One region of the Lysinibacillus sp. NPDC097195 genome, then DNA from elsewhere that is predicted to be linked to it. Evidence: predicted binding sites of a transcription regulator. Region 1 holds the regulator's gene; each other region holds the start of a gene.
What was found. The regulator CtsR, encoded in region 1, represses protease genes until heat stress. The targets are predictions, from matches to a motif close to ATGGTCAATAAAGGTCAAACA.
Positions count from the first base shown of each region.

Region 1 (10,269 bases):
TTTAATAATTCTAAATTGGTTTCCGAATAAATATAAAGCTCTTGTGAGATTACACCTAAACGTTCAGCACGTAGCTTCGTTTGTCGAATAGATTCCTCTCCTGAAATATAGAGCACACGATGTCCTTTATTCGAAAGTAACGCAGATACTTGTAATAATAACGTAGATTTCCCGATCCCCGGGTCTCCCCCAATTAAGACAAGCGAGCCAGGGACAATTCCGCCACCTAATACACGATTGAGCTCACCCATTTCGGTAGCTACACGAGACTCCTCAGCGGCTTCTACTTGGATAATAGGTATTGCCTTTTGCGTGACTGTGGCAGAGTGTTGGAATGCTCCTCGCGGTCCTTTCGCTACGACCTCGACTTCTTCCACCATCTTATTCCACTCACCACATCCTGGACAGCGCCCCATCCACTTTGCAGATTCATAGCCACACACTGTACAGACAAATTTAGTTTTTTTCTTCGCCATCGTATCACCTCGAATATTTGTTCTTATATTTATTTTACATAAAAAAAGACAGCTTGGCACTATAAGCCTCACTGTCTTCTCTAATCAACATGTTAACTGCTTACTTAGAAATCGAAACGCCTTCTTTTTTCTTCACGACAAAGTCTTCATTGACATAATCGATGACAACTTGGTTTCCTTTTTCCACATTGCCTTTAAGTAGTTCTTCCGATAAACGGTCTTCCACTTGTTTTTGCAATGCACGACGTAGTGGACGCGCACCATATTGAGGATCATAGCCTTCCTCTGCAATTTTATTAAGCGCCGCATCTGTTAACTCTAACGTAATATCTTGTTCTTGTAGACGTTTTGTTAACGTATTTGCCATCATCGAAATGATTTCTTTTAAGTGTTCTTTTTCTAACGAATGGAACACAATCATTTCGTCGATACGGTTAAGGAATTCAGGACGGAATGCTTTTTTCAGTTCTTCTAGCATTGTACCCTTCATATCTTTGTGCTTCGACTCTGAGCTTCCTAAGCTGAAGCCAAGATTTTTTTGATATTTTAGTGCATCCGCACCAACGTTCGAAGTCATAATGACAACCGTATTACGGAAATCTACGACACGACCTTTAGAATCAGTTAAACGACCATCTTCAAGCACTTGCAGTAAAATATTGAAAACATCTGGATGTGCTTTTTCAATTTCATCAAGTAACACTACAGAGTATGGTTTACGTCGTACTTTTTCTGTTAGCTGACCACCATCATCAAAGCCTACATAGCCAGGAGGTGAACCAACTAAACGTGAAGTTGAGTGTTTCTCCATATATTCCGACATGTCTACGCGAATCATTGCATCCTCATCACCGAACATTACTTCTGCTAGCGCTCTTGCAAGTTCTGTTTTACCGACCCCTGTAGGACCTAGGAAAATAAATGAACCGATTGGTCGTTTAGGATCTTTTAAGCCTGCTCTTGCGCGTCGAATCGCACGAGAAATCGCTTCGACCGCTTCCCCTTGCCCAACAACTCGCTTGTGTAATTCTTCTTCAAGATGTAATAGTTTCGCGGATTCTTCATGAGCAATTTTTGCTACTGGAATTCCCGTCCACATGGAAACAACTGCTGCCACATCATCTACTGTAACTTTTGATTCAGCTTTGCCTTGTTCTTCTTTCCATGTTTTACGTGTTGTTTCAATTTCATCTTTCAGCTTTTGCTCTGTGTCTCTTAACGATGCCGCTTTTTCAAATTCCTGACCAGACACCGCTGCATTTTTTTCAGAGCGCACATTTTCAAGTTTATCTTCTAGTGCCTTTAAGTTTGGTGGCACAGCAAATGAACGTAAGCGTACTTTTGAACCCGCCTCATCGATTAAGTCGATGGCTTTATCCGGTAAGAAGCGATCTGAAATATAACGATCACCCATTTTTGCAGCTGCCTCAATGGCTTCATCTGTAATTTTCACTCGGTGATGTGCCTCATAGCGATCACGTAAGCCATGAATAATTTGAATCGCTTCTTCAACAGTTGGCTCATCCACTTGGATTGGTTGGAAGCGGCGCTCTAACGCGGCATCTTTTTCAATGTATTTACGGTATTCATCTAACGTTGTCGCACCAATACATTGCAATTCACCACGTGCTAAAGAAGGTTTTAAAATATTTGAAGCGTCAATGGCACCTTCTGCTCCACCTGCACCGATTAATGTATGCAATTCATCAATGAATAAAATAACATTGCCTGCCTGACGAATTTCATCCATTACTTTTTTCAAACGGTCCTCAAATTCACCACGGTATTTTGTACCGGCTACTACTGTTCCCATATCAAGCGTCATTACACGTTTGTCGCGTAAAATTTCTGGCACTTCATTATTAATAATTTGTTGTGCTAAACCTTCAGCAATAGCTGTCTTACCTACACCAGGTTCACCAATAAGCACAGGGTTATTTTTTGTACGACGTGATAGAACTTCAATAACACGTGTAATTTCTTTACTACGACCAATAACAGGGTCTAATGAACCTTCACGGGCAATTTGTGTTAAATCGCGCGCTAAGCTATCTAAAGTTGGGGTATTGGCAGCCTGTGTCGCCTGTTGTCCAGATTGTGCATTGTCATTGTTACCTAACAACAGTAAAACTTGCTGACGGGCTTTATTTAAACCTACACCTGCATTATTTAATACGCGAGCTGCTACTCCTTCACCTTCACGAATAAGTGCTAATAGTAAATGTTCCGTCCCAATATAAGAATGGCCTAATTTACGTGACTCATCGACTGATAGTTCAATTACTTTTTTGGCGCGAGGCGTGTAGTGAACGATTGGACCTACATCCTCCGTGCCTTTTCCTACTAACTCTTCAATACCTGCTTCAATCATTTGAGGGCTAATATCGATGGCTTCTAATGCTTTCGCAGCAATACCACCGCCTTCACGAATAAGCCCTAAAAGAATGTGCTCTGTCCCTATTGATTCGTGCTTCCAACGAATTGCCTCTTCCTGTGCAAGCTGTAATACTTTTTGTGCGCGTTGTGTAAAACGATTAAACATCATATGAATCCTCTCCTTTTCCCCCTATAATAGGCTTACTCATCGTTTCTAAAAATAATGCCTCACGCAGCATTTTTGCTCGAACTCTGTCTCGCTCAGCAGGCGGTAAAACCTCTCCTGCATAGTGTTGTAAAAATCCTGGTTGCATGCTGACAACACACTCATTTAAAGTGGTTGCTTTAATATTATGAATCAACTGTAAATCTACCCCTAAACGGACATTCGATAGGCAGGTAGCAGCTTCATCACTTGTTAAAATGCGAGCGTGTGTTAATGTGCCTAACGCTCTGTACACACGATCTTCTAAGGCAAGTTGTGCTTTTTCCATGAGTTTGCTTCTTGCCTGGCGTTCTTTTTGAATAATTTTTTCTGCCACACTTTGAATATCAGCTAAAATATCTTCTTCCGTTTTTCCTAGCGTAATCTGATTGGATACTTGATAAATATTTCCTAAGTTTTCACTACCTTCACCATATATACCCCTGACGGTCATGCCCAAACGTGTCATAGCATTAATGATTTGGTTCATCTGACCTGTCAGCGTTAGTGCTGGGAGATGCATCATAACAGAGGCACGCAATCCCGTCCCAATATTGGTTGGGCAACTTGTTAAATAACCAAAGTTATCACGAAATGCGTAAGGCAAAGCACCTTCTAAGGCACGATCGATATGATTTGCCTGCTCATAAGCCTTTTGAAGTTGAAAGCTCGCCGTCATACATTGAATGCGTAAATGGTCTTCTTCGTTCACCATAATGCAAATTGATTCATCTTCCGATAGCAGCATGGAACCGACTTGCTCCTTTTTTGCCAGCTGCGGACTAATCAAATGTTTCTCTACTAATATTTGGCGCTGTAACGGCGTTAAATCTTTTATAGAGAAATATGAATATTTTTCTTGAAGCTTTTGGCTATCCTGGATGGCATGGGTGACAGCTTGCTCTACTTGCAATGCCTCGTTTTCCGAAAACACTAAAGGGAAACGGTAGCCATCTAAGTTTCGCGCAAGGCGAATACGTGTACTAATGACAATGTCTGAATAATCATCCTCCATATCCATCCATCTAGGTGTAGCACGCGCTATAAACGACTCAATCATCATGACACATCACCACCTTCGAATTGTAGCTGTTGTTCAAGATCTTTTGCCTCATCCCGAAGTTTTGCTGCTTCCTCAAATTGCTCATCGTCTACTGCGGCTTTCATACGCTTCCGAATATCTTCAATTTGTTTTTTTATAACAAAAACATTGTTGCGTGCACCAGGCATTTTGCCTATATGTTGTGGTCCCGCTTGGATTCGGTTAAACAGCTTTGGCAGATGTTCGCTAAACGTGTCATAACAACTAGGGCAACCAAATTTACCCTCTTTCAAAAAACGCTTATACGTAAATCCACACTGTGGACATGTTTGTTGCTGAGGTGGCGCTTGCTGTTTTTCACCAACTTTTTGCCATGTTGGTGAGCCAAACCAATTGGATAATAATTGTTGAATCGATACAGGCTCTTGTTTAAACTCTGCATGGAACGGATGGAACTGTGAGGCACAGACATCGCAATAATGGTGCTCCACCTTTTGCCCATTTTGAACTTGTGTCACAGTTACTGTCGCATTGCGCTGTTTGCAATGTTCGCAAATCATTTCCATCACCTCTTTATTTTTGCTTTTCATATTTAATGGTTGTTAACATCGCCCGCAAAATTTTGGCGCGAATGCTATCCCGTAATGGTAATTGCAAATCTAAGGTTGAACGGTCAACCGCTGCTAATATTAATTTCGCTTCTCGCTTTGAAATAACCTGCTCATCAATTAAACGATATACTACACCTTCTGCAACCGTTTGCGAGGCTCCGCCTTCTATTTGCAGGAGCACATCATCAATCAAATCAATTTGTGAGTTTGCACGGACACGTAAAATTCGAATATATCCACCGCCACCTCGTTTACTTTCAACAAGGTAACCCCGCTCGGCTGTAAATCGTGTGTTAATTACATAATTTATTTGTGAGGGCACACATTGGAATTTATCGGCAATTTCACTCCGTTTAATTTCAATATGCCCTTCTCCACCTAATTCAAGTACTTGCTTTAAGTAGCCTTCTATGATGTCTGAAATATTACGCACTTTAGGAATACACCTCGCTTACCTCACTGACTTTGACTATCTTTGACTATCTTTGAGTATATTATACAAAACGCTTGAAAATAATTGCAATTATTTCGCACACCGATTTGTGTAAAGCACATTCTTTCGCAGTTTTCCTGCTGAAAATCACCTGTGCGTAATTTCAAGAAAAAAAGGGAATTAGTTATTAACATATGGCAGCCAAATGAGCTGAATGTGGTTCATGCCTATAATGTACCCTTTTTGCCTATAGAAAAAACGCAAGCATATGCTTTTAGCATAGACTTGCGTCATTAAAAATTATACCCAACGACCAACAATTGGGTAACGCCAAGGCATTTCGGATAAAGCCTTGACAATTCCGATAATTGGTACGATGTATACCATAGCGATGAATAATAGTAAGAACGGTAATCCGATTAATACAACTGAGAGAATACCTGCTATTACAATTAATACGCCCATCACAATTTGGAACAATAAAGCTTGCAATGAAATGCTTTTTACTTCTTTATCTGAACTAAAGATGAAAAATAAAATCGGCACTAAAAATGGCGCAAAAAACGCACTGGCATGTATGATGACCTTAGACCATTTTGTTTCCATATATATGAACCTTCCTTCGTAGTGTGTCTTTATATTAGTAATACTCCTATTTACGGAACTATACGCTAAATAGTTTCAAATGTTTTTTGTTTTTTAAAATTTATTTGAAAGGTACGTGAGACAGTATGGAATTTAATAGCACGCTTGCTAATGAATATGAAAAGGGCATTCGACGAACTTTGCCAAGTTACGATGCCATGCTTCGACTAACGAAAACTTTTTATCAATCTGCATTACAAGAGCAAGCACATTTTTTAGTGATTGGCTCTGGCAGTGGCAATGAAATATTACAATTAGCTGAACAACGTCCTCATTGGTCCTTTGTCGGTATCGATCCTTCTGAAGCAATGCTAGAAATTGCGGAACATCGACTTCAACCATTATCTAATGATATATCTTTACTACAAGGAACCATACTAACTGCAACAATGCCAGACAAAAAATTTGATGCGGCTAGCTGTATACTCGTTCTTCATTTTATTGCATCCTATGAGGAGAAACTAGCTACATTACAAGGCATTGCAAGCCATTTAAAAACAGGAGCGCCATTTGTCCTTGTTTCTAAATACGGACAACTGAATTCAGTAGAAACCGAGCTGCAATTTGACCTATGGCGCGCTTATTGGCAACAGCATACAAAACTTTCAGCTACTGATTTAGCCAATATGGAGCAGTCCATTCGCTCGCTGTCGTTTATGCGTGAAGAGGATATTGTTGCGCTTTTACAACAGGCAGGCTTTACACAGCCATCGAGGTTTTTTGCAACAACACTCTTTGCTGGTTGGATATGCTATAAAGCGTAAGGATAGACATTCGTAATGATCTTTCCGTTAAAATATCTCCTCTGAAGAGACTTCGTGCCACTTACAATGAGATAAAATAGATTTGAGGTGAATGCCGTGATCCGCACGATGGCCATGACGAAAGATCAACAATTAATAAAGGACTTTCCACTTGAAGACATTAAAGACAACCATTTCGAATGGTATTGGGTAGATTTTAATTGTCCCACTACTAAAGAAGAGCTACTGCTCGATACATTTTTTCATTTCCATCCACTCGCGATTGAAGATTGCTTAATGCGTTTACAGCGACCAAAACTTGATTTTTACGATGATTATCATTTCTTTGTTATTCATAAATTCAATGAAGAAACACTAATAGCTGAGGAATTAAATATCTTCCTTGCCGATCATTTTATTGTGACATTTCATAAAAATGAAACACCCGAAATCGATGAAGTACAAAAACTATTAGAAGAACAACCAAAATATTGGGAAAGAGGCACCGTATTCTTAACCTATCAAACCATTGATAAAATTGTGGATAGTTATTTCCCACTTGTTTATAAAATTGAAGATCATTTAAATGCTCTAGAAGATGAATTAACTTACCAAAGTAATGTCAATGCAATGCAAATTGTTTTTGAATTCCGAAGCGATTTGCTCCATTTGCGTCGCACCATTTTACCGATGCGCGATCTCCTATATCGGTTACTTAGCTCATTCCGCTTTGCCCTAAAGAAATCGGAACGAGCCTATTTCGGTGATATCCATGATCATTTAGACAAGCTTACTGAAATGGTCGAATCTAATCGTGAACTAACAGCAGATATGCGCGATAGTTATATGGCTATGACCTCTAGTCGTATGAACGGCATTATGATGATGTTAACGATTGTTTCCACAATCTTTATTCCTTTAACATTTATTGCGGGTGTGTATGGCATGAATTTTGATAATATGCCCGAGCTCCATGGCCGCTACAGTTATTTTATCGTCCTCGGTATTATGCTATTGCTTGTCCTATTTATGCTCGCTCTATTTAAATCAAAAGGCTGGTTCAAATTATTTAAACCGTAACATACGCAATCAAAACAAAAGTAAATCCGCGCTGACTTCGCGAGGGGAATAAAGGTACGAGGGTCAAAATTTGCGACTCGTACTTTGTCCTCTGAAGGCCAAACGCGGATTTTAAATTTGTTGATTTTCTTAATATGGTCCTCGATCATCCACTTTATTTTCACCTTGTTGTGGGAATAAAAAGTATGCGAGTACACCCGATACAAGTGTTGCACAAATCGTTATAAATAATTGGTTTAGGTCGGGTACTTCTGCATAATAATTAGTTAACATATAAACAGATCCAATTGCTACAATTACCATTACAGGAATGACAAACTTAAAACGCTTTTTTTCCATGCAATACCTCCTCAATACTATTTTTCTCTCACCTACATTATTTTGTAAAACTAAACAGTTCGTATTTTACAGGTTTCCTAAATGAAATTCAAATAGCTCTTTGTCTATAAATGAAGATGTTTTAACGAGCGCAATAGGCCACTTTCCATGTTACAAACAAAAAAATATAGAAATATCTGAAATTTTTAACCAAATATACTGCGAAAAATAGTAGAATAGACTAAATACCATATATTCACCAAATTTACAAACCTAACAAAATATTCACAAAGCGTCTTCAATTTCAATCATTATTATGGATTTATAAAGAATGGAGCAGACAACAATGAGTTGGTTTACTAAGAAGAATGGTTATTCAATTACATTAACACCTGAACAATTTACACAACACGTACAATTAGATGTTTCTAATTATCCAAAGCTTGAAAAACAATTGCAGTTATTAGACTTAACGACTGAAGATTTAGCTATTATTAAACAATTGCAACCTTTAGTTAAGGATGTTATTCCTGAAATGGTCGATCAATTTTATGCAGCCATTAGCTTGAGCCAAAATTTATTAGATATTATTAACAGAACATCACAAATTGATCGTTTAAAAGTTACATTACATAAGCATTTAAGTGATATTTTTGAGAGTCATATTAATGACGCTTACATTAAAGAAAGAAAAGCTATTGCTGAGACACATGTTCGAATTGGACTCCAATCTAAATGGTATATCGCTTCATTCCAATCACTAACGTCGACCTTTACAAGCTTTGCGAATGACTTAGATATTTCCAAGCACGATGCAATACGTGCTATTAATGCCTTTTGCAAAATCATTAACTTCGAACAGCAGCTAGTAATTGAGGCATATGAAAAAGAAGAAGATCGTATTCGCCACGTTGCAGATCAAACAAAACATGCGCTTGTTACAACAATTCAAAGTACGGCTGAAGAGTTAAATGCCATAAGCGAGGAAACAGCTGCTTCTCTATTAGTGATTTCTTCTCAAACGGATGATATTGCAGTAGCAACAAAACAAGGTTTGAATTTTGTTGCAGATACACAAGACAAATCAAAACGTGGGCAACAGCAATTACAAGAGCAAAATGAATTAATACACGTTATTTTGCAAAGTGTTAATGGCCTTGAAGTGACGATGAATGAGCTACGTTCGTCATCACAAAAAATCTCTGAAATTGTGGGGCTTGTTACAGGTATTGCTGATCAAACGAATTTATTAGCACTTAATGCATCAATTGAAGCTGCTAGAGCTGGCGAACATGGTAAAGGCTTTGCGGTCGTAGCAGAGGAAGTTCGCAAGCTTGCCGAGGAAACAAAAAATGCTGTGCAAAACGTCTCACACTTAATCAAAGAAACAGAAAGTAATATTACAACAATGGCGAGCTCTGTTACCAACGTTGATCAAAAGATCCAACATAGCGTTGAAACACAAACAAATTTATCTAAATCATTCAATGCTATTGCGGATGCTGTTTCAGGCATTCAACAGCAATATGTCAATACCGCTAGAGATATTTCAGCCATTTCAACATTAATTACTGAGCTATCAGAAGGGGCTACACTCGTTTCCTCATCATCCGACTCACTCATTAATGTAGTGAATGAATTAAATATTTAACGCAAAGAAAAAGGAAATTGACCGCATCGTGTCAATTTCCTTGTTGTATTTAATGTGCCAAAGCACGTTTTTGCTTGCGAAACTCTCGTCGAGCCGGACCTGTTTCAAACAGTCGCTTTTCCGCATCCGTTTCAGGGAAAATAGCCGGAACAGCCTTAGGTTTCCCGTCATCATCCACTGCAACCATTGTTACAAACGATTCCGTTGTTAATTTCTCTTCCCCTGTTTCAATGTTTCGAGAAATCACACGGACATAAACTTCCATAGAGGAATGTCCTGTGGAAGACACAATACTTTCTATCTCAAGAATATCACCTACATGGGCTGCAGATAGAAAATCTACTGAATCTATAGAAGCTGTTACAACATGCCCCTTTGCATGCTTCATCGCAGTAACGGCAGCAATTTCATCAATATAAGCTAACACTCTTCCGCCAAAAATAGAATTATGATTATTAGTATCCGGTGGTAATACGAGACGCGTCTGAACCGTACGCGATTGGCTCATTGGTACAGCATTGGTTGTCATAGTTCTTGTAACTCCCCTTCATGTCATGTTCTTTCGTCATCGTATCGTAGAAAAAGCATTGTTGCAAATTTAGAAAGATTTTTTCATGGTAATAAACTTCATATCCGTCATTTCCTCGATTGCCCATTTAATACCTTCACGACCATAACCGCTCATTTTC
Region 1 is NZ_JBIWDP010000004.1:59,525-69,793, forward strand. Features, by position in the region: gene radA (DNA repair protein RadA) at 1-476, opposite strand, end outside; gene ACIQXI_RS17400 (ATP-dependent Clp protease ATP-binding subunit) at 577-3,021, opposite strand; gene mcsB (protein-arginine kinase McsB) at 3,011-4,120, opposite strand; gene ACIQXI_RS17410 (UvrB/UvrC motif-containing protein) at 4,117-4,659, opposite strand; gene ACIQXI_RS17415 (CtsR family transcriptional regulator) at 4,673-5,143, opposite strand; gene ACIQXI_RS17420 (magnetosome magnetite crystal formation protein family) at 5,444-5,749, opposite strand; gene ACIQXI_RS17425 (class I SAM-dependent methyltransferase) at 5,875-6,552, shown strand; gene corA (magnesium/cobalt transporter CorA) at 6,649-7,611, shown strand; gene ACIQXI_RS17435 (hypothetical protein) at 7,741-7,950, opposite strand; partial or broken gene ACIQXI_RS17440 (protoglobin domain-containing protein) at 8,276-8,815, shown strand; gene ACIQXI_RS17445 (methyl-accepting chemotaxis protein) at 9,092-9,580, shown strand; gene ACIQXI_RS17450 (acyl-CoA thioesterase) at 9,630-10,109, opposite strand; gene ACIQXI_RS17455 (aldehyde dehydrogenase family protein) at 10,179-10,269, opposite strand, start outside.

Region 2 (10,269 bases), on a different contig from region 1:
ATTACCACCGCGCTCCTGCATTAAATCTAACATGCGCGCAATCGCTTTTTTACGACCGCGTGATTTTTCAATTGGTACTAGCTTGCCATCCTCGACATTTAAAATGGGCTTAATGCTAAGAAGTCCACCAAGAAAGGCACTAGCTTTCGAAACACGACCACCCTTCGCAAGATAATCTAAATCTTCTACTGTAAAAAGATGTTCCATCTGTGAAGCAAGTGATGAGACTTTAGATTCGATTTCTTCCAGTGATGCACCAGCTTTTCGCAGTTGAACGGTTTCTTCTACGATTAAGCCATGACCTAAAGAAGCACATTTCGAATCGATAATGGCTAGCTGAAGCGTTGGATATTGTTCCAGTACTTGGTTGCGAATCATTACAGCGGTACTATACGTACCTGATAATTCAGATGAAAAGGCGATATAAATGCCTTGTTCTTCGCTTTTAGCAAGGCTTTCAAAATGCTTCAAAAAAAGCTCTGGTGAAACTTGTGAAGTTTTCGGATGTGCCCCTTGTCGGATAGCATCGTAAACTTCTTTTGAATCAATTGCTAGGACATCATCGTATTCATTGTTGTTTACTTGTACTCGTAGCGGAAGTAGAATGACATCATTCTCTTCGTAGAAAGACTTGGGTAAATCACATCCACTATCAGTAAAAATTTTCATCATCGTAACCTCCTAAAAATCTGTATTTACTTGAACTGCTGAAGATGCATGTTATGCTAATTGGAAATGGAAATTACTTCTTATCTATGATAATTTTAAGCGTTCTATAAGTATTTTAGCAATGCCATCCTCATTATTCGTTGCTGTAATTTCATTGGCAATATTTTTTAAGCTAGGGATGCCATTACCCATTGCGACACCGATACCTGCATAATCAATCATTTCTAAATCATTGTCCTCGTCACCGAAGGCAATAATTCGCTCCCGTGGAATGCCTAAATCCTTGGCGACATGTGAAATACCCACCGCTTTGTTTAAGCCACGACGGACAATTTCAATAATATGCAGCGGCGCGCCCCAACGGCGATGCTCGATCACTTCTGCATGAACTTCTTGTAGATGATCTCGAATAATCATAGAGTTTGCTTCGTTTGCTTGAATAAGAAGACTTGTTGGATTGACTAATAAATTTGTTGAAATATCACCGAGCGTTATTTTGGGATTGCCCATGTTAAAAATATTTAAAATCCGATCATCTTCCGTATGGACATAAATATCATCCTTTACTTCGGCAATAATATTTTCATAATCGTAGGTATTAACTGAATCAACCACTTCTCGTACAACATTTAAGTCAATCGGTGTATGCATTGTTTGCCATGCGGCGTTTTTAGGATGGTGGACATAGGCTCCATTAAAATTAACAATCGGTGTTGTTAACCCGAGCTCATGATAGTAAAGATCACTTGCGCGATAAGGACGGCCTGTAGCAATCATTACCTGATGGCCTTGTTCCTTAGCCTGCAATAATGTTTTTTTTGTTTTTAATGAAATCTGTTGTTGGTCCGTTAATAACGTCCCGTCTAAATCTAACACGATTAAATGCGGTTTCATAACGTATTGCCCCTTTCTATATGTTTGAATAGTATCGCTTTGTTAATCATACGTCAAAATTTTGTCACATTGAAAAAAGTTTGCTAACATAAAAAAGGTCAGACAAAAGTTGGGAGTGACAAGCATGTTAGTCAAAAATGAAATATGGGGAAATATTCCTTTGTTACATATATCCACAGATAATATGAATGAAAAAACCCCAGTAGTAATTTTCTTACACGGTTTTATGAGTGCAAAAGAACATAACTTACATTATGCGTACCAGTTAGTAAATAAAGGAGTGCGTGTCCTTTTACCAGATGCGAAATGGCATGGTGATCGCAGTGAAGGATTTACAGAGACTCAAATGAATTTACATTTTTGGGAGATCGTCTTAAATTCTATTCATGAAGTTGAGCAATTATATAATGAATTAAAGAATAAGCAACTCGTCGCTCATGATAAAATTGGCGTCGCTGGTACTTCGATGGGAGGTATCGTCACTTCAGGATGCTTAAAGCTTTATGACTGGATTGAAACGGCAGCAATCTGTATGGGTGGCCCTGCTTTTATCAAATTAGGTGCTTATCAATTACAGCAAATGGCTAAAAACGGTGTGAAATTTCCAATGTCAGAACAAGAAGTTCAAAAAACGAATGAACTGCTTGCAAAGTATGACATTAGCTTAACGCCTGAGCGATTTGCAGGACGTCCAGTGTTGTTTTGGCATGGTGAGCGTGATAAAACGGTCCCATTTAATGATACGTATAATTTTTATTGTACATTACGCACATACTATGATGACAATCCGAACAACTTAAAATTTATTGCAGATAAACAGGCCGGTCATGCTGTATCACGTAATGGGATGTTGGCGGCAACAGATTGGCTTGCACAGCATTTGGCATAATAAGAAGCATCTGCTATGATTAAGTAAACACTGTAACGAAAGGAGAAATACAGATGGATCAAGATATGAAAGATAGCATGTTAAGTGCATTAGAAAATGTAATTGACCCTGAGCTTGGTATTGATATCGTCAACTTAGGTTTAGTATATGATGTAGAGTTAGATGACGAGGGGGTAGCAACTGTTACGATGACGTTGACTTCAATGGGATGCCCAATGGGACCTGTGATTGTCGATCAAGTAAATACTGCTATGAGTGAACTACCTGAGGTGAAAAGTACAAATGTTAATATTGTATGGAATCCACCTTGGTCAAAAGATAAAATGTCTCGCTATGCCAAAATGGCATTAGGTGTCCGCTAGTAGTGCGCCTTTAAACGCGCTAATATACGAATAAAAAATCCCTGCTTGCACATAACTGTAAGCGGGGATTTTTTATGAAGCTTACGCTTGCCTATAGTCTCTTTAAGCGAGCGCAAAGAATCAATCAATGCGGCAAATTTGTAATGGACAATTTTCGCAAGCAATTTCATCTTTTAAATATTGTAAATCAAGAATGGTAATATAGCCTTTTTCAAAGGAAAGAATGTGATGTTTTTTTAAATCATTCAGCATACGATTAATCATTTCTCTACTCGTAGCACATAGATTTGCAATTTCTGTATTTGTTAATGGAAAGTTGATAAATATTGAGTCATTTTCTGCTGGCTTGCCGTAAGTATTTGCAAGTCGAATAAGCGTTGAAAATAAAGCACCTTTTTTACCATTTAGCATTAAATCACGGAGGCGGCTCTGATATTTTAAATTTTCTGTTTGCAACCATTTCATATACTCTACCATCAAATGTGGCTGCTCTACTAATAGATGTTCTAATGACTTACGGCTTAACACATACAACGTTGACGTTTCTAACACTTTAGCTGTCATCGAAAAGTATGTCAGATTACAAAATAAAGAGCCCTCACCAATTATACTATCGGGACCGCAAATGCGAATCGTTAATTCCTTGCCACTCTCCGTCTCCTGACTAATCGCAATAGCACCAGATTTAATGTAATAGATTTCTTTCGCACGTTCACCTTCTAAGAAAATTTTACTATCCTTATTCACTGTAATAAAAACGCCATTATGTTGAAAAAGAGCACGTATTTTCTCGTGCATACTATCCTTTAGAACCATATATCAAACACATCTCTTTCTTTTTGTAATCGAAAATACCTGCATTACAAAAGGATGACGATAATCATTTCGATATACTAAAACAACGAAACATACTAATATTATAACGTAATTTTCCAATTATCGGTTAAAAATTTTTGAGCTTTTTTTTTGCTTGGCTTTGTCGGTTGTTGTAAAATAAAGTTAGTCAAAGAAGGTCAAACTTTTAAAAATGTAAATTTGGGTAAAGATATAAAAAGAGAAAAGGAGTGCTATTATGCAATTTCAACAAACAGATGATAAAAAACCATTAGAGCAATTTGGCCGTAACTTAGTTGAAGAAGTTAAAAACGGCAAGATGGACCCTGTCATTGGGCGCGATGAAGAGATTCGCAACGTCATTCGCATTTTAACGCGTAAAACGAAAAATAACCCTGTGTTAATTGGTGAACCAGGGGTAGGTAAAACAGCCATCGTAGAAGGCTTAGCACAACGTATTGTAAAAGGGGATGTGCCGGAAGGCTTAAAAGAATGCATTCTGTATGAGCTAGATATGAGTGCATTAATCGCAGGTGCTAGTTATCGAGGTCAGTTTGAAGAACGACTTAAAGGTGTGTTAAAAGAGGTAAAAGAATCCGAAGGACGCATTATTTTATTTATCGATGAAATCCATACCATTGTTGGCGCTGGTAAAACAGATGGCGCTATGGATGCTGGCAATATGTTAAAGCCAATGCTTGCACGTGGTGAACTGCACTGTATAGGGGCTACCACATTAGACGAATATCGTATGTATATTGAAAAAGATCCAGCTTTAGAACGTCGCTTCCAACAAGTGCTTGTCCGTGAACCATCTATTGAAGATACTGTTTCGATTTTACGTGGTTTAAAAGAACGCTTCGAACTGCATCACGCAGTGCGTATTCATGACCGTGCTATTGTTGCGGCAGCAGAGCTGTCTAATCGCTATATTACAGAGCGTTTTTTACCTGATAAAGCGATTGATTTAATTGATGAAGCTTGTGCGATGATCCGAACAGAAATCGATTCGATGCCACAAGAATTGGATGCAGTAACGCGTCGTATTATGCAGTTAGAAATTGAAGAGCAAGCATTACGAAAAGAAAAAGACGATGCAAGTAAAAAGCGTCTTGAACAATTACAAGAAGAATTAACAAAGCTTAAAGATTCATCTGAAGGAATGCGCAAACAATGGGAAGCAGAGAAAGAGGCGTTGCAAGGCATTCAGAAAAAACGTGAATCACTAGATAAATATCGACGTGATTTAGATGAAGCAGAAAGTAATTATGATTTAAATAAAGCTGCAGAATTACGACATGGGAAAATTCCTGCACTTGAAAAGGAAATTCAAGAGATGGAAAAGCAATTAGAAAAAGGTAGCGAAGCACGTATTTTACGTGAAGAAGTTACATCGGATGAAATTGCTTCAATTGTATCGCGTTGGACAGGTATACCGGTAACGAAGTTAGTTGAGGGTGAACGTGAAAAATTATTACGTTTAAAGGATACATTACATGAACGTGTTATTGGGCAGGATAATGCTGTGCAGCTTGTGACGGAAGCGGTTTGGCGTGCACGCGCAGGTATTAAAGATCCACATCGCCCAATTGGTAGCTTCTTATTCTTAGGGCCAACAGGTGTAGGGAAAACGGAGCTAGCGAAAGCATTGGCAGCTCAACTGTTCGATTCTGAAGAGCATTTTATTCGTATTGATATGAGTGAATATATGGAAAAACATAGTGTGTCACGTCTCGTTGGTGCACCTCCAGGCTATATTGGCTATGAAGAAGGTGGACAATTAACAGAAGCAGTACGCCGCAATCCGTATTCAGTCGTTTTGCTTGATGAAATTGAAAAGGCACATCCAGATGTTGCAAACATTCTTTTGCAAATTTTAGATGATGGTCGCATTACGGATAGTCAAGGACGAATGGTCAACTTTACGAATACGGTTGTCATTTTAACATCGAATATTGGTTCAAGCTATTTAATGGAGGCACAAGAGGGTGACGCAGCGGTTGAGGATTTAGTAATGACAGCATTGCGCCAGCACTTTAAGCCTGAGCTTTTAAACCGCATGGACGATATTATTATGTTCCATGCGTTGTCCGAGGAACATTTCACTGCCATTGCTTGGAAGTATGTTGAACAGCTTATCAAACGAGTAGCAGAACAAGAAATTACATTAGATGTAGCACAAGAAGTGATTGATTGGGTAGTCGAGCAAGGAGCAGATCCTCAGTTTGGTGCACGTCCACTTAAACGCTTTGTGCAACGTTATATTGAAACGGCCGTTGCTAAGGAATTATTGCGTGGCGAGGTACTGCCAGGAGAAACGCTACATGTTAAAATGCACAATGGTCAATGTGTAGTAGAAAAATAATAAATAAAAAAAACCTGTTTCGCGTAAGGCGAGACAGGTTTTTTTATACATTTGATTAGTGATGGTCTGCAGCTTCTGGAGTTGGCTCGTTTGGAATGATTGCGCCAATAACAAAAATAAGTACTGAGAATACAACTGAAATGATCGCACCAGTTTGGAAATCAAATGGTACCCCAATTACAGCACTTACTACGTAGTTTAACATTGAAACTAGTAAGAATGACCATATGAATGTTACGATATATTGCATTAAATTCACCTCAACGAACTATTTTATTACATATACATTATCATATCATAACATAGGACGAAAAAAAAAGAACCTTTTATCAAAAGTTGAGCTTTGTGCGTGCTGATTAATGGCAAATTTGTCACAACAATGTAGCAAATTGGGCATAGGTGATGTGTAAGTGGTGATTGACCTGTTTGGTGGTATTACGCGAAGTTTTAATGGCGATGCTCGAAGCTCTATCGTCAATTCTGTAATAGCAGAAGTGTAACCTACAAAAAAATGAACTGAAGCAGCAAAAATAACCATTTTATTAGTGTAAAACGATTGAAGAATGCTATATGAAGTACAACCATATGCTATACTAATTTTAATTCGTCTTGCACCATTTGTTTATTATGAGTTATAATTATGACCAGTTACTAATAATTGATAGTAAGAAAGCAGAGGGGTTGCTATATGAACGCAGGTATTATAGGTTTAGGCAGATACGTTCCTGAAAAGGTCGTTACGAATTTTGACTTAGAAAAAATTATGGATACTTCAGATGAATGGATTCGAACTCGTACTGGCATCGAAGAGCGTCATTTTGCTGCAGAAAATCAAGAAACTTCAGATTTAGCAGTAGCTGCTGCGAAAGATGCTATTGCAAAAGCAGGTATTACACCTGAAGAAATAGGATTAATACTTGTTGCAACTGTAACGCAAGATCAAACATTTCCAAGTGTAGCATGTATGGTTCAAGAGCAAATTGGTGCAGTAAATGCAGCAGCGATGGACCAAGCGGCAGCTTGTGCAGGATTTATATATAGCTTAGTGACAGCAAAACAATTTGTAGAATCAAGTGCTTATAAATATGTCTTAGTAGTAGGTGTTGAAAAGCTGTCCAAAGTCATTGATTGGGAAGATCGCAACACCGCTGTATTATTTGGTGATGGTGCAAGTGCTGCTATTGTTGGTCCAGTATCTGAAGGTAGAGGGATTCTATCATTTGAACTTGGAGCAGATGGCACTGGCGGAAAACATTTATATTTAACACAGCAACAAACAATTGCGATGAACGGTCGTGAAGTATTTAAGTTTGCTGTTCGCCAAATGGGTGAATCGGCAGTTAATGTATTAGATAAAGCAGGCTTAACAAAAGAAGATGTTGATTTTTTAATTCCGCATCAAGCAAATATTCGAATTATGGAATCAGCACGTGAACGTTTAGCATTACCAGCGGAAAAAATGTCAAAAACGATTCACAAATACGGAAACACATCAGCGGCTTCTATTGGTATATCTTTAGCAGAAGAGCTTGAAGCAGGTAAGATAAAAGATGATGATCTATTAGTACTTGTCGGTTTTGGCGGTGGCTTAACATGGGGCGCCGTTGCAATGAGATGGGGAAAATAACAACGAAAATTGCTTGAGAGGAGTAAGACAATGAATAAACGACGAGTTGTAATTACAGGAATTGGCGCAGTAACACCACTAGGTAATAGTATCGAAGAAACATGGGCAAACATTAAGGCTGGGAAATCAGGCGTTGGTGAATTAACACGCTTAGATAAAGATCTTTTTGCTGCCAAAATCGCTGCTGAAGTAAAAGACTTTGATATTGAAAAGTATATTGAACGTAAAGAAGCTCGCAAAATGGACCGCTTCACGCATTATGCATTAGCAGCATCTATTATGGCGATGGAAGACGCACAGCTTACAATTGATGAAGAATTAGCACCTCGTGCAGGTGTATGGATTGGCTCTGGTATCGGTGGGATGGAGACATACGAAAACCAATTTTTAACGTTCCAAGAGCGTGGTGCACGTCGTGTTAGCCCATTCTTTATTCCAATGATGATTCCAGATATGGCTTCAGGCCAAGTATCTATTCACTTTGGAGCGAAGGGCATTAATTCTTGTTCAGTAACTGCTTGTGCATCAGGTACGAATTCAATTGGTGATGCATTTAAAGTAATTGAACGTGGTGATGCGGATGTGATGATCTCCGGAGGAGCTGAATCACCAATCGTAACGATGGCTGTTGCAGGCTTCTGCGCAAATACAGCATTATCATTAAATACAGACCCGCAAACAGCTTCTCGTCCATTCGATAAAAACCGTGATGGCTTTATCATTGGTGAAGGTGCAGGGATTGTTATTTTAGAAGAATACGAACATGCAAAAGCGCGTGGCGCAAAAATTTATGCAGAAGTGCTTGGTTACGGTTCAACAGGCGATGCGCACCATATTACAGCTCCAGCTCCAGAAGGCGAAGGCGCTGCACGTGCGATGATCCAAGCGTTAGAAGATGGCGGCGTAGAGCCTTCACAAGTTGGTTACATTAACGCGCATGGTACAAGTACGCCGTACAATGATTTATTTGAAACACAAGCGGTAAAAACTGCATTTGGAGAACATGCTTATAAACTAGCAATGAGTTCTACAAAATCGATGACAGGTCATTTATTAGGTGCAGCTGGCGGTGTGGAAGCAATTTTCACAGCACTAGCACTGAAAGAGGGCATTTTACCACCAACAATTAACTTAACAGAACCAGATCCTGAATGTGATTTAGATTATGTACCAAATGAAGCACGTGAGGCGAACATTGAATATGCAATGAGTAACTCACTTGGCTTTGGCGGTCATAACGCAAGTCTATTATTTAAAAAAATTGAAGAATAATGAAAAAACGTCAGCCTAATTTACAAGGCTGACGTCTTTTTTTTTAAGCTAGCGAATAGAAAATAAAGTAAGAAGAAATAGAAAGGATGCCGTTTATTTGTTTCGTCTTTTTTTATTTTTAATGAGCTATGGCTTAATGATTCTTTCCGTTGGTAATTTAATATTATATTTGAACTACCGGACACTCGGTTATTCTTGGTCCGTTGTTTTTAAATTTATTTTTCACACAACAGAATTTTATATGGCAATTGGTGCTTGTATTGTACTGTGTAGCGTTGTGCTCGATGTTGGTTTCGATCGCACAGACAATGTTAAAGATAAGGTGTGAATTTTACCGGAATCGCTAAAGCGAGTGCTACTTTTTTGGCCAAGTCTTCACCTTGTACATCGTGATTTTGGGCCAAGTGTTCCATCCCTTCGATGAATGAGTCTGTTTCAAGGTCAATCCATTCACCGAAGTTACACATCCATGTTGTCAGCTCCTCTAATAAAGCATCATCTAACGGGAATTGTTCTAATTCTAAATTGTTATGGCAGTGACCACACCATAATGGGTCGGCACCAAAGTCACCTTCTAAAAGAAGGGTCTTAATCGTTTGTTTACAATGTTCACAGTGCATAGTAGAAGTCCTTTCTTAGCGACGTGTGCGGCCTAAGCCCATTGCTTGTTCCATCCGCTTTAAAGTAGCGCTAGCAATAGCATTTGCCTTTTCTGCGCCTTCATCTAAGATGATATCCAGTTCAGAAGATTCTACAAGGTCATAAAAGCGTTCTTGAATAGGTGTAAGGTGCTCGATAACGGCTGCGGCAACACTTTGTTTAAAGCCACCATAACCAATGCCATCGTATTTTTTTACTAAATCATCAATCGATACGCCAGAAATAGCAGATTCAATTGTTAGTAAATTTGAAACACCTGGTTTATTTTCAACATCAAATGCCACAATACCATCAGAGTCTGTTACTGCTGATTTAATTTTTTTCTCAATCTCTTTTGCTGTATCTAACAGTTTAATTGTAGCCTTTGTATTTGGGTCAGACTTGCTCATTTTTTTCGTAGGCTCTTGTAAAGACTTAATACGAGCTCCTGCTTTCGGTAATTGAATTTCAGGAATTGTTAACACTTCACCATAGCGTTTATTAAAGCGCTCTGCAAGGTCGCGTGTTAGCTCAATATGTTGCTTTTGGTCATCACCAACAGGAACAATATTCGTATTATATAATAAAATATCAGCAGCCATTAATGGTGGATATGTTAAAAGTGCTGCAGAAACAGTTTCCTTGCCATGTGATTTATCTTTGAATTGTGTCATTCGCTCCAGCTCACCGATTGAAGCGACACATTGTAGCATCCAGC
Region 2 is NZ_JBIWDP010000001.1:2,594,617-2,604,885, reverse strand. Features, by position in the region: gene ACIQXI_RS13330 (DegV family protein) at 1-669, opposite strand, end outside; gene ACIQXI_RS13325 (Cof-type HAD-IIB family hydrolase) at 754-1,563, opposite strand; gene ACIQXI_RS13320 (prolyl oligopeptidase family serine peptidase) at 1,688-2,452, shown strand; gene ACIQXI_RS13315 (metal-sulfur cluster assembly factor) at 2,506-2,814, shown strand; gene ACIQXI_RS13310 (Crp/Fnr family transcriptional regulator) at 2,935-3,630, opposite strand; gene ACIQXI_RS13305 (ATP-dependent Clp protease ATP-binding subunit) at 3,887-6,013, shown strand; gene ACIQXI_RS13300 (YjzD family protein) at 6,069-6,263, opposite strand; gene ACIQXI_RS13295 (beta-ketoacyl-ACP synthase III) at 6,702-7,640, shown strand; gene fabF (beta-ketoacyl-ACP synthase II) at 7,671-8,912, shown strand; gene ACIQXI_RS13285 (YuzI family membrane protein) at 9,010-9,240, shown strand; gene ACIQXI_RS13280 (hypothetical protein) at 9,224-9,532, opposite strand; gene trpS (tryptophan--tRNA ligase) at 9,548-10,269, opposite strand, start outside.
Region 2: ACIQXI_RS13305 (ATP-dependent Clp protease ATP-binding subunit) is a predicted target of CtsR. The motif match lies at 3,814-3,834, and genes of this name have one in related genera.

Region 3 (10,269 bases), on a different contig from region 1:
CAGCTGGATAAAAAGCTTCATCTAAAATACGACCTAACTTCCCATCTGGTAATGCTCCCTCTAAACCTTGACCGACGGCAATGACAACATCATTTTGTCCTTGCCCTTGCCCAAATGTAGCCAATAGCAGGACACCATTGTTTTTCTCTGCATCCCCAATACCCCACGCACGAATTAATTTAGTAGCATACATTTTGGCTTCTTGCCCGTGAATGCTATCTAGCGTGACAACCATGATTTCAGCACCAGTCCCTTGATCTAATTGTGTGGAATACTGATTCAGTTCATCTTTGACTTCAGGTGACAGTACATTGGCAAAATCATGAACATAGGTATTTTTCATTGGCGTCGGCAATTGTGCTTGCGCATTGTTGCTTGCTACAAGCCACATCAAACAAGCAACGAATAGTATGATTGGCAACCGTTTCATTATTGTTTACCTGAATCACTAAAATCAACTGCGGGTGCTTGCTCAGCCCCTGCCGCTGCCTTAAAGTATTGTTTTTGTTCAAAGCCAAATATGCTTGCCATGATATTACCAGGGAAACGTTTCACTGTTTTATTAAAGCCTTGCACTTCATTATTATAGTCTTCACGTGCTACTGCTAGTCGATTTTCCGTGCCCGCTAGTTCATCCATTAATTGACGGAAATTGGCATCAGCTTTTAAATTCGGATAATTTTCCACGACGACAAGCAATCGGCTAAGAGCACCATTTAACGCATCATTCGCCACCGCTTGTTGCTCCGGCGTTTGTGCATTGCCCATTTGTGCACGCGCTTCTGTTATACTGGCGATCACTTCTTGCTCGTGATTAGCGTATCCTTTCACTGATTGCACTAAATTTGGAATTAAATCATAGCGGCGTTGTAGTTGGTTTTCCACTTGAGCCCATTTTGAATCTACATTTTCCTCCGCTGTAACAAGACTATTGTATTTTGGAATAAATAATAAAGCTAAAACACCTAAAATAATAACGATTATGCCTACAGGTCCAAGTACTTTTTTCAAATGTGCATCCTCCCTTACCTTTCTGTTCTTATACCTCTAATGTGTTACAAAAAAACATCGCTATGCTAAATATATGCAAGCAGATTTATGTCGTATGAAACTACACATCCAAGACATACTAACTACTGCAACAAACTATATATTCAGGAGGCGTTTTTTTTGTCACAATCTTTTTACAATGAATCAAATGATGCAACAACACCTAACCAACAACAAAGCTTAAATCATGGTGGACACGAAGTAATGGACATGCATGAAACAATTGGCGAAATTATTGCGGGACTAAATCAATCCATCCTTTTACGTCCGCATGTAAAAGACCCAGAATTATTAAGCATTTTGGATAATCAATATAATTTCACACTCGGCATGTACAATACGATTGTGGAATCATTTAAAACAGGGCATGACCCATCTGTGCCAACCGGCCGTTATGAAATGCAAACAGGGAACAACTTCCAATATGGAATTAAACCAACTCAACCGAAAAAACCAATGCAAAATGCTGGCGAGATAAATGATGAAGTCATTTCTGGCTTCTTACTTGGTGCGCATAAAGGGTCAGCTAAATGCATGACTGCAGCAGCAACAGAAACAACAAACCCAGTTGTGCGTCGTGTTGTTGCAGATAGTATTCCCAACTGTATTGAGATGGCATACGAACTTTCGATTTACCAAAATAAGCATGGCTACTACCAAGTGCCACAATATACGCAACAAGATATGCGTGCAATGCTTGATTCGTTCACTACTACTACAAATCCTCTTCATTAAAAATAAAAAACCATTCATTGCTTATGCTTTGAATGGTTTTACTTCATTATAGAACTTTTCCTAAAAAGGCTTTTGTACGCTCATTTTGCGGGTTGCCAAAGATTTCTTCAGGTGTACCTTCTTCTACTATATATCCGCCATCCATAAACACTACACGATCGCCTACTTCTCGTGCAAAGCCCATTTCATGTGTTACGACAATCATGGTCATGCCTTCTGATGCTAGATTTTTCATAACGTCTAACACTTCCTTCACCATTTCAGGATCAAGTGCTGACGTTGGTTCATCAAATAAAATCGCTTTTGGCTTCATCGCCAATGCTCTAGCGATGGCCACCCGTTGTTGTTGTCCACCTGAAAGCTGTTCAGGGTAGCTATACGCTTTACTATCAAGACCAACCTTTTTCAAAAGTTCATGGCCTAGTTGCTCAGCCTCTGCACGACTCATTTTGCGAATTTGCATTGGTGCCATTGTGACATTATCGATGACATTCATGTGGGGGAATAAGTTAAATTGTTGGAATACCATACCAACCTCTGCTCGGATAGCATTAATATTTGTTTTCGGCCCATTAACTTTGACATCTTCTATATAAATAGCACCATCTGTCACTTCTTCAAGCATATTAATGCAACGTAAAAAAGTACTTTTCCCTGACCCCGATGGTCCAATGACACAGACAACTTGCTTTTCTTGAATTTCATAATCAATGCCCTTTAATACTTCGAGCTTACCAAAATATTTGTGTAAGTTTTCTATTTTAATCATCTTGCTTCTCTCCCTTCTGCTTTACGAGGGACATAGCTATTGCTGAATCGCTTTTCGATAAATGCGACTACTTTTGTTACAACATATGTTAATACTAAGTATAATAATGCTGCTACAATATACGGTTCCCAGAAACGGAAGCTCGCACCTGCAACAACTTTACTTGCATATAAAATATCAGGCGCAGCAATAACCGTTACTAATGAGGAATCTTTCAATAATGCGATAAATTCATTACCAAGTGGCGGAATCATCCGTCTAAAAGCTTGTGGTAAAATCACTTTTCTCATTGCTTGATTGTGTGTTAAACCAAGTGAACGTGCCGCTTCCATTTGTCCTTTATCAATGCTCTGAATACCTGCACGGAAAATTTCTGCATTATAAGCTGCACAGTTTAATACAAGTGCGGTAATACCAGATACCATATATCCTAGTGAATGACCAAAAATCGTTGGAATAACCGCTAAATGAATTAATAATATTTGCACAAGCATCGGTGTCCCACGGAATAAATCTACATAGAGTTTACATGGCCAATAAATGAATTTATTTTTAGAAACTTTCCCTAAACCTAATAGTAAGCCTAAAATAATACCACCAAAATAACCACTGAGCGTTAAAATGATTGTTACACCAATACCACGAATAAACATATCACGGTAGTTCCAAACTATGTCCCAGCGTAAATCAAAGATGTCCATTAGAACCCCTACTTTCCCATTCAAATTCTCTACAATAACGAGCTAATAAATCAAATGAGCCGCTAGCATTATTAAGCTAACGGCAGCATTCATTACTTAAAGTCCTTACCAGTAATTTCTTTTAATTTACCATTGTCTTTAATTTTTTGTAGACCTTCATTTAATAGGTTTAATAATTCCGTATTACCTTTCTTCACCATAAAGCCGTAATATTCTTTTTCGAATGCATCATCTTCCACTACTTTAAGTTTTGCTTTTGGGTTTGCTTTAATATATTCGTAGACAACTGCATTATCACCAATTGTTGCATCTACATTACCATTTAACATTTCCTGAATCGCTACAGGTTGGCTTTCGAATGCCATAATATTTGTGCTAGCATCACCTTGTAATTTTTTTGCAGCCATATGACCAGTTGCATTAATTTGTACGGAAATCTTTTTATCTTTTAAATCTGCTAAAGACTTAATTTTTGAATCTTCTTTCACAACAATTAATAATTGAGATTCATAATATGGCTCTGTAAAATCAAATGATTCTTTACGTTCATCATTTATCGTAATACCAGATGCACCGATATGTGTTTCACCATTTTTAATTGTTTGGAATACAGGCTCCCAACCAATATTTGCCCATTCCACTTTAAAGCCCATTTCATCTGCAATCGCTTGCAAAATATCGACATCTAACCCTACAATATTCCCTTTATCGTCAATCGATTCGAATGGTGCAAAGGTTGCCTCTGTTCCAACCTTGTATACTTTTTCATCTTTCGAGCCGCCATCAGCTGGAACATCGCCAGACGATGTATCTTCTTTTGTACCGCAAGCCGCTAACACAAGTGTAAATGCAGCCACGATCATTAATAACGTCCAAAACCGTTTTTTCATAGTTTTTCCCCCTAGACAATTAATAATTTTCCGAACTTATCGTTTTTCTATTCGGAAATGTTAGACTATTAGGTCAATTATAGTGTCAATAGAGTTGATATACAATACGGTTTCGTATAAAAGTGATTATTTTTTCATAAAAATGAATTTAATTATACAAAATGAAGAGAAATTATGTAATAAAAACAAAATACATGTCGAAAAATGTATACTTATGCAATTCCGAGATAGATTTTATGCGAATTTTAGCTAATTTTGTCCACAAAAAAAGAATCCCCTCAGATAGGATTCTTCTTTTGGGCTAGCACGCTAGCCTCACGTTCGTTATGTTCACTAAAAAAATTTTTGGAGTTTGTTGCATTTTGATGGTTTTGAAAGGCATAAAAGTGGGAATTAAACCTATGAGGCAAATTCCATCTATCCCTTTCTTTCTCCACTAAGCAGGCTGCTAAACCACTTATTGGGAGAATCAAGCTATAAAAAATCATTTAATCAGTAAAATGGTGCCCTTTGTAGGCTTAGTAAAAGTGCATAGTAAGGTTGTAACAACCTACATGAAAGAATCGCACTTAATACCTTTTAATACTTTACTAGTAAACGAAACCTTTAGCAAGTGCTAAATGCGTTTTGTTACTAAATAATTTAAATTGCTATGGTATTTTTATATTTGTAACATATATAGAAGAAAGTCACTCATTATTTTCACATGAGTGACTTTTTTTAAATATATGAAATGATTGCTTTAAGAAGCAATCGTATCCCTAAAAATACTTATTCCAAAAGCTAATACTGCACCAGCAAAAATCCAACCCATAGCATACTTTTTTAATCGGAAATTATTTATACTTATTACCAGGAAACAACTAGCCATTACAACTTGTTTCCAAATAGGTCCACCAAAGCTTTCTTTATTCACAATAAAGGAGTAAATAGTAAAAATAACTAAGCTAGCAAGTACTATTAAACCTAAACTTTTTAATACACTATATTTTTGCAAATCTATAGATCCCCCTTATTAAAGCTCTATATTAAAAAACCAATCACCATTAGCTCTTAAATGAACATTGGAGCAACTACGCTAGCATTACATGGTATATAATACCATTTTTAATTATTATATGTAATATTCATTGAAGATTAAAATAAATGGTTTAGTTTTCCACACAGACGGGTATCTTAATGAAGTACGCTATATGAGGGAATGAAAAAGATATCTATTTGTGTAGTGTGTTTCCTTTTCCATTGTCTTGTTGAAAGTGATGAGAAAAGAGAAAAAACCCTACAACCGTTGGTACAATAACGATTGCAAGGTTTTTCTTTTATATCATAAGGTTTTCTTACATGTAAAATGGCGCCCTCGGAGGGAATCGAACCCCCAGTGCAAGAACCGGAATCTTACGTGTTATCCATTACACCACGAGGGCAATTGTGCATAAAAAAAAAGTACTCACTCTAAGGCTTTACAGTAAAGCGTCATGTAGATAATCCTCGTTTCAGAAGCATACCTGCAAAATAGTGGATTGTACTTTAACTTACGACCTTTCTATTATACAAACGTATTGCTCACAATTCAACTATAATTCGCAATTTTTATTATAGATTTTATTTCTTTAATATCAGCGTTAATATTTGACCTTCCCTGACTATAATGTGTATGATAAGGTTACAACTGAAATATAATGGATTATTTCAGTAAAAGTATTCGAATTTAGCTTTTTAAGGAGGATTTAACATGAATTTAATTCCTACAGTTATTGAACAAACAAGTCGTGGTGAACGTGCTTATGATATTTATTCACGACTACTAAAAGATCGTATTATCCTATTAGGAAGTGCCATTGACGACAACGTTGCAAACTCAATCGTTGCACAGCTTCTTTTCTTAGAAGCAGAAGATCCAGATAAAGACATTTCTCTTTACATTAACTCACCAGGTGGTTCGATTACAGCTGGTATGGCAATCTACGATACAATGCAATTCATCAAGCCAAAAGTACAAACAATTTGTATTGGTATGGCTGCATCAATGGGTGCTTTCCTACTTGCTGCTGGTGAACCAGGTAAGCGCTACGCATTACCGAATGCAGAAGTAATGATTCACCAACCACTTGGTGGTGCACAAGGTCAAGCGACTGAAATTGAAATTGCGGCAAAACGCATTTTATTCCTTCGTGAAAAGTTAAATGGTATTTTATCAGAGCGTACAGGTCAACCTTTAGAAGTCATCTCAAGAGATACTGACCGTGATAACTTCATGACGGCTGAACGCGCTAAAGAATACGGCTTAATCGACCATATTTTTGTGCGTAACGAACGCTAATACAAAACCCGCTAAGTCCAAATGTCTTAGCGGGTTTTTTTTGTGTTTTTATGGTGCCAGGCACTCAAACAATTTCCACGCTAGCCATGTATACGGCGAATTACCGCTTACTGTGCTGAGCTAATAACGAAGTGAATTTTTCCGATTCAGGAGCCGATTGCTAAGTGCCAGGCACTCAAAATAATTTTACTCTCGTGCTATGAGCGTTTGAATACCCAAGTAAAAATCCACGTAGACTCCTGCGGGAACGCACGTAACGTAAGACGCAACAGCCGGCGCGACAGCGACGGTTGCGGCTTACGTCGTGCCCGCGGAAAGCGAAGTGGATTTTTACGCTGTAGGAAATTGCCGCCTTAGCGAGTTTTTCATTTGTCAGCAGAAGGTGCCAGGCACTGAAATATTAAATTCACCCCCGCTATGGTTTTTGAATACCCAAGTAAAAATCCACATAGACTCCTGCGGGAACGCACGTAACGTAAGACGCAACAGCCGGCGCGACAGCGACGGTTGCGGCTTACGCCGTGCCCGCGGAAAGCGAAGTGGATTTTTACGCTGTAGGAAATTGCCGCCTTAGCGAAAGCGCCGCCCGCAGCGGAAATCAACGGTGCAGAAAAAAAACTCTAAGTCCATGTGACTTAGAGTTCTTTATTTTTGCTTATTCTTCTTTTTCAATCAGCGCAGCTAATGATGTAACCGCTTGCTCTGCATCGCTACCTTCACTACTTAAAACAACCTTCGTACCTTTTGCAATAGCTAAGCTCATGACACCCATAATCGATTTAGCATTTACTTTTTTCTCATCTTTCTCAAGAAAAATATCAGCACTAAAACGATTTGCTTCCTGTACAAATAACGCTGCTTGTCTCGCTTGAAGCCCTAATTTTAATTTTACCTGGACTGTTTTCTCAGTCATTTGCGATTCTCTCCTTCACTACCGTTCATCTATTAGTATTATATTACCGCACTTAACAGCAGAAGAACAATAAGCGATTACGCATGCTTTCATATCTTTTTCAGATAAAAGCTTAACCGCCTATTTTTTCACCTCTTCTTAATGCCTCTGCTATTTCGTCTATTTTACGCAAGCGATGATTAACGCCTGATTTACTTACCGTTCCACTAGATACCATTTCACCAAGCTCTTTTAGTGTTACATCTTGGTATTCTACACGTAAGCGTGCAATTTCACGCAGCTTTTCAGGCAACTGATCCAAGCCAACTGAATTTTCGATAAAGCGAATATTCTCTACCTGACGAAGCGCAGCACCGATTGTTTTATTCAAGTTTGCCGTTTCACAGTTTACAATACGATTTACACTATTTCGCATATCCCGTAATATACGAACATCTTCAAATTTCATCATTGCTTGATGAGCACCAACAATATTTAAAAAATCGGAAATCTTTTCCGCTTCTTTTAAGTATGTCACAAAGCCCTTCTTTCGTTCAATTGTTTTTGCATTTAACTCAAATTCGTTCATTAAATCCATTAATGCTTCGCCATGCTCTTTATACAAAGAATAAATTTCTAAATGATAGGCAGACGTTTCTGGATTGTTTACCGAGCCACCTGCCAAAAACGCTCCACGTAAGTAAGCTCTTTTATGGCCACTCTTTTTAATTAGCTCTCTAGAAATCGTATGATTAAATTGAAAATCATCTGAAATAATGGCTAAATCAATAAGTAACTCACGTGCACCTTCTCGTACACGGCATATATATACGTTATTTTTTTTCAAACGCATTTTTTTACGAACAAGTAGTTCCACATTATATGGATATAACTTCTTCATAATCGTATACAGTCTTCTAGCGATTGCAGCATTTTCGGTTTGTACGTCTAAGCTTAATTGTTTGTTTGCAAAAGACAATGAACCATTCATACGAATTAATGCTGATACTTCCGCTTTCATACAAGAATCGTCCGCTTCTACTTGTGTTAGCTCTTTTTTTGTTTCTGAAGCAAATGACATGTCACGCCCCCCTTTCGACCTTTATTTCTATGTATATGTTCATCTTACCATATACAACAAGCATTCTTTAGGACTCTATAGTAGGCTTTCTTACTTTTTCCGTAAGATTTTCGCATAATCCACAAGCCATTGCGCAACATTTGCAGAATTATGGCGCACCGTCCCATCAGGTCGAATGGTTGCAATATCTCGTTTAATAACCTCTAATCCCATACTTTCAAGCTTTCCAACATCAAATGTTACGGGCTCTGCGCATTCCTCTTTATAAAGCTCTTTTACAGGGTGTGGTAGTTGTTCATCATTGACTAAAATAGAGTCGATAAAGGAATCTCCAACATGCTTGTGTATAGCTTGAACATGATCGCCTGCTGTGTAGGAAATCGTTTCGCCTTTTTGGGTCATTAAATTACAAACATAAATTTTGCGTCCTTTCGCTTTTACGACTGCCTCTCCAATTTCTTTGACAAGTAAATTTGGAATAATGCTCGTATATAAACTGCCAGGACCTATTAAAATATAGTCTGCTCTATTAATTGCCCGAATTGCCTCTGGTAACGGTTGCACATTTTCAGGCACTAAAAAAACGCGATCAATGCGCTTTCCTGCTGTTGGGATTTTAGACTCCCCTTCAATTACTGCTCCATCTTCTAATTCGGCATGTAATGTGATTTTTTTATTCGCTGCGGGAATAACCCGACCGTGGACTTTTAACACTTTTCCCATTTCACTAATGGCATGGCTAAAATCCCCTGTAATATCTGTTAAGGCCGTTAACATTAAATTGCCTAGGGAATGACCATTCAAATCTTCTGATTCTGAAAAGCGATATTGAAACATTTGCTCAACGAGTGGCTCTACATCAGATAATGCAGCAATGACATTGCGGACATCACCAGGTGGTGGGATATCATAATCATCACGTAAACGTCCTGAGGAACCACCATCATCCGCAACTGTTACGATTGCAGTGATATCAAAAGGGTGATGCTTTAAACCACGTAGTAACGTAGACAGACCAGTACCACCACCTATTACAACTAGTCTTGTATGCTTTTTCCCCATTCACTCAATCCTTTCTTCGATTGATGTCACGGTGCGATATCACAGCATTTTCATTTTTGGCAAAGTAAGCCCCAAAATATTCTGCTAACGTCACCGAACGATGCTGTCCCCCTGTACAACCAAAAGCAATGACAAGTTGTGATTTCCCCTCTTGTTTATAAAGCGGTACCATAAATTCAAACAAATCCGTCAGTTTTTGAATAAGGATTTGTGTATCCTCTAACGCTAGTACATAAGAAGAAACTTCTGTTTGCAAACCTGTTTTTGGGCGCAATTCCTCCACATAATAAGGATTTTTTAAAAAGCGCACATCAAACACTAAATCTGCATCTATTGGCATACCATGTTTAAATCCAAAGGACATTATATTAATGGAAAACGTATGATCTGCATCACTGGCAAATTCTTTTACAATTTTCTCGCGTAGCTCTTTTGGTTTCATGTTGGATGTATTGTAAACAAGGTGCGCGCGGCCTTTTACTTCTGATACAAGCTCACGTTCTTGTTTAATACCATCTAGCGGTAAACCGGTTACAGCTAACGGATGCGCACGTCTTGTTTCTTTATAGCGTCTTACAAGCGTAGCATCATCTGCATCTAAAAATAAAATTCGGATAGCAATGTCGCCTTCTTTTAATATATGATCGAGCGCACCAATAAGCGAATCAAAAAAGTTGCCGCCACGCATATCCATGACAGCTGCAATACGTGTAATTGTTTTACCAGAATCTCTAAGTAAAGTTAAAAACGTCGTGAGTAACGCTGGTGG
Region 3 is NZ_JBIWDP010000002.1:99,256-109,524, reverse strand. Features, by position in the region: gene ACIQXI_RS14100 (TPM domain-containing protein) at 1-430, opposite strand, end outside; gene ACIQXI_RS14095 (LemA family protein) at 430-1,011, opposite strand; gene ACIQXI_RS14090 (spore coat protein) at 1,171-1,785, shown strand; gene ACIQXI_RS14085 (amino acid ABC transporter ATP-binding protein) at 1,832-2,554, opposite strand; gene ACIQXI_RS14080 (amino acid ABC transporter permease) at 2,551-3,255, opposite strand; gene ACIQXI_RS14075 (basic amino acid ABC transporter substrate-binding protein) at 3,348-4,145, opposite strand; gene ACIQXI_RS14070 (hypothetical protein) at 4,888-5,142, opposite strand; tRNA gene ACIQXI_RS14065 (tRNA-Arg) at 5,495-5,569, opposite strand; gene clpP (ATP-dependent Clp endopeptidase proteolytic subunit ClpP) at 5,878-6,465, shown strand; gene ACIQXI_RS14055 (HPr family phosphocarrier protein) at 7,121-7,378, opposite strand; gene whiA (DNA-binding protein WhiA) at 7,491-8,438, opposite strand; gene ACIQXI_RS14045 (gluconeogenesis factor YvcK family protein) at 8,529-9,500, opposite strand; gene rapZ (RNase adapter RapZ) at 9,505-10,269, opposite strand, start outside.
Region 3: clpP (ATP-dependent Clp endopeptidase proteolytic subunit ClpP) is a predicted target of CtsR. The motif match lies at 5,772-5,792, and genes of this name have one in related genera.